DNA from 3 places in the Corynebacterium timonense genome. Region 3 is predicted to be linked to each of the others. Evidence: predicted binding sites of a transcription regulator. Region 3 holds the regulator's gene; each other region holds the start of a gene.
The links. Region 3 encodes LexA, which represses DNA repair genes until DNA is damaged. Its sites were predicted from a motif close to CGAACANNTGTTCG; they were not measured.

Region 1 (3,273 bases), 1.2 Mb from region 3:
CACCCGGGTCACGTCGATGCCTTGCTCGGTGAAGAACTGGCAGGCACGCCGCATAAACCCGGCGGCGGTGTCTTTCTTCTCGTCGGCCAAGGTTTCCGAGTACACCAGCCCCGAATAGTCGTCGACGGCGTGATGCAGGTAGGAATACCCGCGCCCAGCGATCCTGCGCGAAGCCTCGCCCGCGCTGCTCACCGCACTGAAGAGATGCCGCTGACGTTCCTGGGTTGGTTCGAGACCTTTGTTCCTTTCGTCGCCGGTGCCACCTGCGCCCTGCTCATGCTCGGCTGGCGTGGCATCGCGAAGCTCGCCGTGTCGAGGCGCTTTTAAACCCAGCTGAGCTCGTTGAACTCTTCCAGCGTCCGGGCGTCGTCGTTGCGCACCGGCAGCCCGCGGTCTGTGCTGACGTAGCGCACCCCACCCGGGCCCAGGAAATGAAAGTCCCCACCGTCGCGCAAAATCGTGACGTGGTTGTCGCTGACGAGGCTGTGGCACGCCGAACACAACGGCAGCAAGTTGTCCAGGTCCGTCGGCCCGCCGTCCGCCCAGTCGTGGACGTGGTGCATTTCCATAAAGCGCGTGTGACTGCACCCGGGCATCGCGCACTGGTGACGCCACATGAGCATCAGCGCGTTGACCTGGGCGTCGGAGGCAAGCCGAAACGAGCGCCCACTGTTGAGCACCAGCCCTTTATCGTCGACCCTGTTGATTCGGTAGTGGGCGTTGGCGAGGAAGTTTTTCACCGCCTCTGAGGGCGCACCAGGGTTGTAGGGCAGGTAGGCCTTTCCGTCGGTGGTCATAACGACATTGACGTGCGCCCCCGGTGCGCGCAACGGGTTACGCGGCCGCGACAACGTCATGTTGACCATACCCATAAACGCGCTAACCAGCACTTCCCCGATGGGCAGGCCGAAACCGGAGCAGCCGCGTGTTTTCTTATCCTGGCGGTCCATTTCAGCGTCGATACGCTCCGGATCCACTGTCCCGTCGTTGCCTGCTAAGGATGTCCAGTCCACGTCGTGCCAGGCGAGTTCCCCGACCTTCATCGCCGCCATCACACGCGCGCCTTCCGCCGCGTTGAAATCCGCCCACAGCTTTATACGCCCATCCGGCGCGGCTTTTAGACGCACGTAGGACGTCCTCGTCGCTTTCTGTGCTGGCTGGCGGAATTGCAGCAGCGCGATCTCCAACTCGTGGAACGTCATGGTGCAGGCCAGCTCCACCAGTTCAGCCTCGTTGTCCTTTGTGAGCAGTGGCAGTATCAGTCTGACCTTGGAGTAGTTTGTTCGCCCTTCCAAGAATGCTTGTGCCATCACCTCGAAGCGCAGCATTGCGCGGGCAACCCTGACGTATTCGTGGGCGGTGGAGTTCGGTACCGCGATGCTCCTGACCAGCCATAATGCGGTAGTTTGTGCGCCGAACTGGGGGGCGAGCCCGAGGACGTCGAAAAGTGCTATGGCGTAGAGTATCTGCGCCTTGCGGCGCGAGAATACGCCGAACCCTTTTTCGATGGTGTGCGCGATATGTGCGGGTGCGCTGTCCCTGCTGACGGTGGTCGGTGGTGTGTCCATTGCTCCCCCAAGCGTGTCGATCGTGTGTTTGATTGACAGTATAACGACGCGTCGGACATGTGGGTTGAGCTGGATAAAGGCAGCTTTTCGACGTTTGCATAGCGCGCGTGTTTGAACGCGTCGAACTATGCAAGAGGGTGTCAGGTGTTTTGTGTGTGAGGCTCTGATCCAGAAGGAGTTTCACTGATAATGACTACCGTGTCACCGAAGAAAGGCCATGACCCGAGCAGGGTCAACGAGATCAGCGCGAAGCTGATGGAAAACCCGGAAATCGCCGCACTGATCGGCGAGCTATCAACCTCCGTCGACGATGCCAGCGACCTGGTCAAAGGTCTTTTGCAAGCCTCGATCAACGCGGGTCTGCAGGCGGAGATGGACGCCCATTTGGGGTACGGGCACTCAGATCGCGCGGCCAAAGCCCAGGTAAGCCCCTCAAACGGTGGCAATCACCGCAACGGGTCGTACACCAAAACTGTGGGCACCGGCTACGGCCCGGTGGATATCACAGTGCCTCGGGATAGAGCGGGCACGTTTCACCCGGTCATGGTGCCTAAAGGGGCACGCCGGCTGACAGAGCTCGACGACATGATCGTCTCGCTCTACGCCGGCGGCATGACGGTACGCGATATCCAGCACCACCTGGCATCGACCCTGGCGGTGGACATCAGCCCGGATACCATCAGTACCATCACCGATGCGGTCCTCGATGAGGTGATGGTGTGGCAAAACCGTCAGCTCGACGAGTTCTACCCGGTCATTTTCCTCGACGCGCTACGGGTGAAAATCCGTGACGGCCACCGGGTGGTCAATAAAGCCTGCTACATGGCTGTTGGCATCGACATCGACGGGACCAAACACATCCTGGGCTTGTGGATCGCCGACAATGAAGGGGCCGCATTCTGGGCATCCGTGTGCGCGGACCTGGCGAACCGTGGAGTCAATGACGTGTTCATCGTCTGCTGCGACGGGCTTACAGGCCTGCCTGAGGCCGTGGAAGCGACCTGGCCGAACTCGATGGTACAAACCTGCATCGTGCACCTGATCCGGGCTGCCAACAGGTGGGTGTCCTACCAGGACCGCAAATCTGTATCCAGCGCACTGCGCAAGGTCTACACCGCACCGAACGAGGACGCCGCTTGCGCCGCACTCGATGCCTTCGAAGCCTCGGAACTGGGGCGGAAGTACCCCCAGTCGGTGAAGGTCTGGCGTGACGCGTGGGAGAGGTTTATACCGTTTCTGCAGTTCCCGCCTGCAGCTCGCCGGGTGCTCTATACCACCAATGCCATCGAGTCGCTTAACGCTGAGCTGCGGAAAGCGACCCGCAACCGTGGCCAATTCCCCACGGATGCTGCGGCGTTGAAGACGCTGTGGTTGATGGTCTGCAACATCGAGGACAAACGCGCCGCCCAACGCGCGAAAAAAGCGAAGCGGGCAATCGACTGCAACGGCTATATTGAAGGGGCGAAAACCTCAGGGTGGAAACAAGCCATCAACCAACTATCCGTGGCCTACCCAGACCGGTTCGCCAACTACTTGTAAACCAAGCCCCCGCACACAAACAAACGGACACTCTCCTATGCAATGCATACCGATCAACGCCCGACCGTCGAGCGCCCGGCTATGCAATGCATACCCCCGGCCGCATGCGGACGGGCCCGAAACTATGCCATGCATACGGATCAACGCCCGCGCGTCGAGCGCACCG
Region 2 (3,273 bases), 210 kb from region 3:
GAATGCTGCGACGGTGGAGGCGGGCGCCGCTGCGATCGCCGCGCCGAGGTGGAGCGGGCGTTCGATCGTGTAGGCGGCCGTTTTGAACCGGTTGACCCTGTTCGCGAGCTCGATGGACTCGTCGCCTGTGGCTTCGAGGGAGATGTCGAGCAGCTGGCCGCCGAGGACCTCGGTGCGCATGCCCCGCCACGGGTCCTGCGCGCGGGCGAGTGCGTCTGCGCTGACGCCGGAGTCGCGCCACATGTCGTCGGCCCAGACGAGAGCCAAGTCGCCCGCGAGGATGGCGACGTTGCGGCCGAACTCCGCGGAGTCGCCTGTCATGTTGCGTGTGCGGTGCTCGGCCTCGACCGCCCGGTGGACGGTGGGTCGGCCCCGACGGGTGTCGGACGCGTCGATGATGTCGTCGTGGATGAGTGCGCACGCCTGGATGAGCTCCAGCGCACTCACTGCGCGCACAACGTGGCGCGGGTCCTCCCCGCTGCGCTCATGCCCGCCGCCGCCGACGAAGCCGGCCCAACCGTACAGCGGGCGGATGCGCTTGCCGCCTCCGAGCACGAAATCGCTCAGGTGCAGCGCCGCCTTCACTACCGGCTCACCGATCTCGTCCGCCTCCACGAGGCGGCGTTCGAAGAAAGCGCGCAGCTCCTGCTCGACCGCCCCCGGGACATCCGCGAGAGGCAGGCCGGAATCGGACGGGGTGGAGGAAGTGCTCACCGTGGCTCCTTACATGAGTCGGGGCGCGTACGCGTCACGCCTCACAGGTTACCCTGCGGGGCGGAGGGGGAGTCTGCGGCCTAGGACAGCGAAGGGGCGGGAGTCGCCCGCGTACATGAGATTGCGCACAACATCGACGAAGCCGAGCTTGCGGTAGAGGCCGAAAGCGGCGTTGCGCTCCTGCGGAACCTCGGGTGTGGACAGGAGCGCCCACGCGGAGGGCACGTCTCGGACGAGCTCGCACACGAGCCTGCTGCCGAGCCCGCGGCCTTGGTGGGCGGCCTCGACGTGCACTTCGGCCACCTCGAAGTAGTCGTCGAGCATCGCTGAGGCCTGAGAGGTCAGGGCGCCGGCTTGTTTGAGCCCGCGGATGAGTTGTTGGTCCCACCACCGCCCACGGGCCCCGGTGAAGCCGTAGGCCACCCCGACGACGCGCTCTGGCTCGGCGCTCTCGTCGATGGCGATGACGGCCGTGAACCCGGGGTAGGTGATTTCACCGCGCCACACGTCGATGCGCTGGCGGCGGATGGCAGGGGAGTAACCCATGGCTGCGATATAGATGTCCACCAGCGTGGGGGCCAGCAGTGCGAATTCGTGGCCGGCAAGCTGGCGGATGGAATAGCTCATGAACCCATCGAACCACGTCCGCTCGCGCGTTGTGAGTGTTTCCCCGAACATTTGCTCGAACAAGTGTTCGTACCCGCTGGGGCCATGTCGAACACGAGTTTTAATGTGGGCTCACCGCTTGAATTCGGCGGACGGGCAGGTAGTGGGACAAGGAAACGGAGGAGCTCATGAGTAGCATCATCTCGGCAACAACGCGGTCGAGGGCGGCCACGAGCGATCGCTTCTTCGCCGCCGCGGATGAGCTTCTTCTGCGGGCGCGGGAGGAGGAGGCGCGTGGGGCCGACGACCTCGCTCTCGAGTACAGCTACCGGGCCGCCCTGCGCGTCGCAGGTGCGGTCTGCGCCGAGTCGCCAGTGCTGCGCCGGCGCAAGCGGCTGCCCAGCAGTGCCTGGGAAAAACTCGCTCTGACCGGAGAGTTCGGAGAAGCCTGGGCGCGGCGCTTTTCGGCGTTTTCCTCCCTGCGTGCTCGGGTGGCGTCCGGGATCGCGGACGCCCCGCCATCGGACGTTGTGCGCGGGTTCATGGACGCGGTGGAAGAATTCTTCGCGGCGGCGCAGCCTGGCTCAACGCTCGTTGCGTAGCCGCGCCCGCGCGGGGAACATTCGGTGAGTCTCGGGCGTTGAAGAAGTAGTCTGGGAAGTAATCACCATTGAGAGCAGGAGAGTAAAGAATGTCTCTTTCGGAGCAGGAACAGCGCGCGTTGCAAGAGATTGAGCGTTCCCTCCTTGCCGAGGATCCCTCGTTTGCCACCAAGATGCCCGACGTTGGCTCGTCCTCCGTCGGTGGCGGCACGGGCAGGCTTACAATGCGCAGCGTCGCTATCATCGTCCTCGGGCTTGTTCTGCTCATCGGTGGTGTGGCGCTGGCGACCGTGAGCATGTGGCTGATCGCCCTTAGTGTGGTTGGCTTTATTGTCATGCTCCTCGGCGGGATTATGGCCCTGCGTGCCCCGGCGCAGGGGCTCGCGGAACGGGCGGGGGCACAGAAATCCAAGAAATCCTCCCCGCGCGTGACCTCCATGGAGGAAAACTTCCGCCGCCGCTTCGAGTCCTAACGCCGAACCGCCTGCTGCGCAGCCCGAATGGGCTGCGTTTTTTTATGCCCGCACCCTGCCCGATCTGGGGCGGCGCCTCGTCTCCCACTTTGCCCCACCCCCGCGCCCCACTGCGCCCCCCGGCGACTCCTCGCGGCGGCTTCCGGTGAGGGGAGGGGCCCTGCGGGAAGGGGGAAGAGCTTCAAGGTATCCGAAACCGCTGTTCAAGTGCGATGGGGTGGTGCGTGCTGATTCTGCTGGGGAAAGGATTCGTGAGTCTCGCTGCGGGGGGACTGCTGCCGTTCGGGAAAGTGCCCCACCTTATTTATGGCTGTGACCTGCGGCGTTTCTGGCATCTATGAGAAATAACGTGTCAGGTGTGGCCAATGTGGGGGAGAGTGGGTTAAAGTGGGGTATAGCGGCGAGCGAGGTGGCATTCTGACGACGTGTCACAGCGTTTCGGCGCCGGAAAATTGAACAACCGAAGTCGGTGAGTGGAAGGAAGGTGGGCTCCGGATGTTTCTGGGAACCTACACTCCCAAGCTCGACGACAAGGGGCGCCTGACACTGCCCGCCAAGTTCCGCGAGGAGCTGGCGGACGGGTTGATGGTGACAAAGGGGCAGGACCACTCGCTCGCGGTGTACCCGCGCGAGGAGTTCGCGGCTCGCGCCCGCAAGGCCGCAGCCGTGTCCCGAACGAACCCCAAGGCGCGCGCCTTCATCCGCAACCTGGCTGCCAGCGCGGATGAGCAAACGCTTGACGGGTCCGGCCGCATCACGTTGTCCCCGGCGCACCGCGAGTACGCGCACCTGAGCAAGGAGTGCGTAGTCATCGGTTCGGTCGATTTTCTCGAAATCTGGGACGCCGAGTCCTGGAACACATATCAGGAAGAGACGGA
Region 3 (3,273 bases):
GCGATCACGGTCCACGGCGTCGAGCGCCTGCAGCACGTGCCGCGCTACGTCGAAGCGATGCGCATTCGACTGGAGGACATGGGCCGCGATCCCGACCGGGACGCCGAGCGCCAGGCGGTGATCGATTCGGTGAAGAAAACGCTGAAAGCGAAAATGTCGCGCCTGCCCGCTGGGCGGGAGAAGACCGCGGCGTACAAGGACGTCGTCTGGAGGATCGAGGAGCTCCGGGTCAGCCTCTTCGCGCAACGATTGGGGACGGCGGAGCCTGTGAGCCAAAGGCGCGTGGAGAAGATGATCGAGAAGCTAGCGTAAGGGCGCGCTTAGAAGTCTTCTCGGTCCTTACGTCGCATGAGGCGAATTTCGGATTCGAAGTCTTCGGCGGATTCGAAGGATTTGTACACGGAGGCGAACCGTAGGTAGGCGACCTCGTCGAGCACGCGCAACGGCTCGAGCACGGCCAATCCGATGTCGTTGGCATTGACCTGGGAGCTGCCGTGGCTACGCACGGTCTCCTCGACCTGCTGCGCGAGCCGTTTCAGCGCGTCGTCCGAGACGTCCCGCCCCTGGCAGGCTCGCCGCACGCCGACGATGAGTTTGTCGCGGTCGAACGGCTCGCTTACGCCGTTGCGCTTCACTACGGTAAGCACGGCTTTTTCCACGGTGGTAAAACGCCCGCCGCATTCGGTGCATTCGCGGCGCCGCCTGATCGCCGCGCCGCTGTCGACGACGCGGGAGTCCATCACGCGGGACTGTTCATTGTGGCAAAACGGGCAATACACGGGGAGTGAGTCTACCTCGCCCTCACGCTTTCGGACGAGCGTGGCAACCTAGCGCCCCGACGTGGCAAACGATGTACTCGGTGCGCTCGCCGGGACAGCGGGCTCCGGCGACGTGTCGAGGATCCCACCAAGCGCCGACCCCACCAGCAGCGCAAGCCCGAACCCGGCGCCCATCAAGGCGCTCGCCCGGGATTCGTGGCGGGATAAGTGAACGGTCCCCTGTACACTATCCGGCCCCTCGTTCGAACAATCTCCCGTTCGAACATCGCCCCCGAGGCTGCGCACGGCGCCGCCGCGCGCGTTGCGAACCGAGACGTCGGGGATGTCCCAGACAGCGGCCGGGACCGGGCACCGTGAGCGCTGCGCGTTGTTCGGCGCGACGGCGGTGTGACGAGGTGCGATGATGGTCATTTCTGTCTCACTTTCTTGCGACGGTGGATCGTGCACTCAGAGTAAAAACCGAGCGGACACGTCGCCCGCACCCTCGCTCGGATGTTCGACTTCCGCTCTCATGTTCGATTTATAGCAGTCGAACACGCACGTGTCCAGACATGAGCCATAAATCTCGAACACCCTTGCCACATCTGCTATTTTGGGACACGACGCAGACGCCGCTACGGCATCAAGCGCCGGGTGGGTTACTACCCCTCCCGCACGGCGCGCGGCGCCCGGACAGGCACTCACGACACGAACTTCACAGACCCCTCAAGGCAAGGAACATGGCACGCAAAAAGTACGACCCCACCACCCTCGACACCAGCGTTCTGTCGGACCGGCAGCGCCGCATCCTCGAGGTCATTCGTGACGCCGTGGTCCTGCGCGGCTACCCGCCCAGCATCCGTGAGATCGGCGACGCCGCGGGGCTGCAGTCGACTTCCTCCGTGGCGTACCAGCTCAAGGAGCTCGAGAAGAAGGGTTTTCTGCGGCGCGACCCGAACAAGCCGCGCGCAGTGGACCTGCGCCATCTGCCTGAGGCCCCGAAAAAAGGGCCGAAGACGAGCCCGCAGACGGAGACCCCTGAGGACGTTTCCCCTGCCCGCTACATCCCGGTCGTCGGCCAGATTGCTGCGGGCTCGCCGATTCTCGCCGAGCAGAACGTGGACAGCTACCTCCCCCTCCCCGATGAGCTGCTCGGCGACGGCGAGCTGTTCATGCTCCGCGTCGTCGGCGAATCCATGCGCGACGCTGGCATCCTCGATGGGGACTGGGTGGTTGTCCGCTCGCAGCCGGTCGCCGAGGAAGGCGAGTTCGTCGCCGCGCTTCTCGACGGCGAGGCGACCGTCAAGGAGTTCCACCGCGATTCCACCGGCGTGTGGCTTCTGCCCCACAACGACGCGTTCTCCCCCATCAACGGAGATGAGGCGCAGATTATGGGGCGCGTTGTCTCGGTTTTCCGCACGCTGTAGCCCGCCCCCTTACACTGGGCGGGGTACGCAACGCCGACATATTTTCAGCAGAAAGGTGCCGCACCATGGCTTCTACAACCGTCAAAGTTGGCTCGACCGTCGGGCTCCACGCCCGCCCCGCATCCGTGATCGCCGAGGCGGCAGGCGAGTATGACGAAGACATCACGCTTACCCTCGCGGGCGACGACGAGGACGACGGCGCCGACGCCGCCTCCTCCCTCATGATCATGGCCATGGGCGCGGAGTTCGGCGACGAGGTTACCGTGACCTCCGACAACGCCGAAGCCGTGACGAAGATCGCCGAGCTCATCGCCTCCAATCTCGACGAGTAGCACAACCCCCACTCGGGGGTAGGAATCGGGCATGACGCCCCCACCTCCGGTGGTGTTCTCCGAGTTCTGAAACAATGTGACCGGCGCTCCACTCGGTGACGCCCCAATTTTTTCGCGCGGAGGCCACGCATGTACGCAGAAGAACGTAAACGCCAGATCGCGTCGCTGACCGCCATCGAAGGCCGGGTCAGCGTGAGCGCGCTCGCGGAGCGTTTCGACGTCACCGCGGAAACCATCCGCCGCGACCTTGCCGCGCTGAGCAAGGAGGGCAGTGTCCACCGCGTCCACGGGGGCGCGGTGGCTAGCCAGTCGTTCCTCACCGCCGAGATGCCCCTGGACGCGCGTTACCGCTCTTCGTCGGGGGCGAAGACGGCGATCGCGCGCGCCGCCCTCGACTACCTCCCGGATGAATCCACGGACGGGATCTTTCTCGACTCTGGTTCAACGATCAGCAGCCTGGCCGCCCTGCTCGTCGACGACCCTCGCGCAGCGTCCTGGCCTATCGTCACCCGGTCCCTCCCCGTCGCGCTCGAGCTTTCCGGCGAGGGCATGACCAACGTCCAGCTGTTGGGTGGGACGGTCCGAGCATTGTCTCAGGCGGTAGTGGGTGACACCCCTCTGCGCACTCTGGCGCTCATGACCGCCGACGTCGCGTTCATCGGCACGAACGCCCTTACTGTTGATCACGGCCTGTCGTCCGCGGACCCGCAGGAGGCCGCCGTCAAAGCCGCGATGATCACCAACGCACGTAAGGTC

Region 1: a site for LexA is predicted at 1,586-1,599, ahead of BLT81_RS10225 (HNH endonuclease signature motif containing protein). Genes of this name have one in related genera too.
Region 2: a site for LexA is predicted at 1,398-1,411, ahead of BLT81_RS02675 (SAV_6107 family HEPN domain-containing protein). Genes of this name have one in related genera too.

What each region holds. Positions count from the first base shown of each region.
Region 1 covers NZ_LT629765.1:2,142,853-2,146,125, forward strand. The annotation lists gene BLT81_RS13120 (hypothetical protein) at 1-327, shown strand, start outside; gene BLT81_RS10225 (HNH endonuclease signature motif containing protein) at 324-1,568, opposite strand; gene BLT81_RS10230 (IS256 family transposase) at 1,758-3,107, shown strand.
Region 2 covers NZ_LT629765.1:536,528-539,800, forward strand. The annotation lists gene BLT81_RS02665 (polyprenyl synthetase family protein) at 1-714, opposite strand, end outside; gene BLT81_RS02670 (GNAT family N-acetyltransferase) at 763-1,341, opposite strand; gene BLT81_RS02675 (SAV_6107 family HEPN domain-containing protein) at 1,509-1,922, shown strand; gene BLT81_RS02680 (DUF3040 domain-containing protein) at 2,012-2,395, shown strand; gene mraZ (division/cell wall cluster transcriptional repressor MraZ) at 2,891-3,273, shown strand, end outside.
Region 3 covers NZ_LT629765.1:746,088-749,360, reverse strand. The annotation lists gene hrpA (ATP-dependent RNA helicase HrpA) at 1-312, shown strand, start outside; gene nrdR (transcriptional regulator NrdR) at 321-779, opposite strand; gene BLT81_RS12910 (hypothetical protein) at 841-990, shown strand; gene lexA (transcriptional repressor LexA) at 1,499-2,185, shown strand; gene BLT81_RS03610 (HPr family phosphocarrier protein) at 2,251-2,517, shown strand; gene BLT81_RS03605 (DeoR/GlpR family DNA-binding transcription regulator) at 2,647-3,273, shown strand, end outside.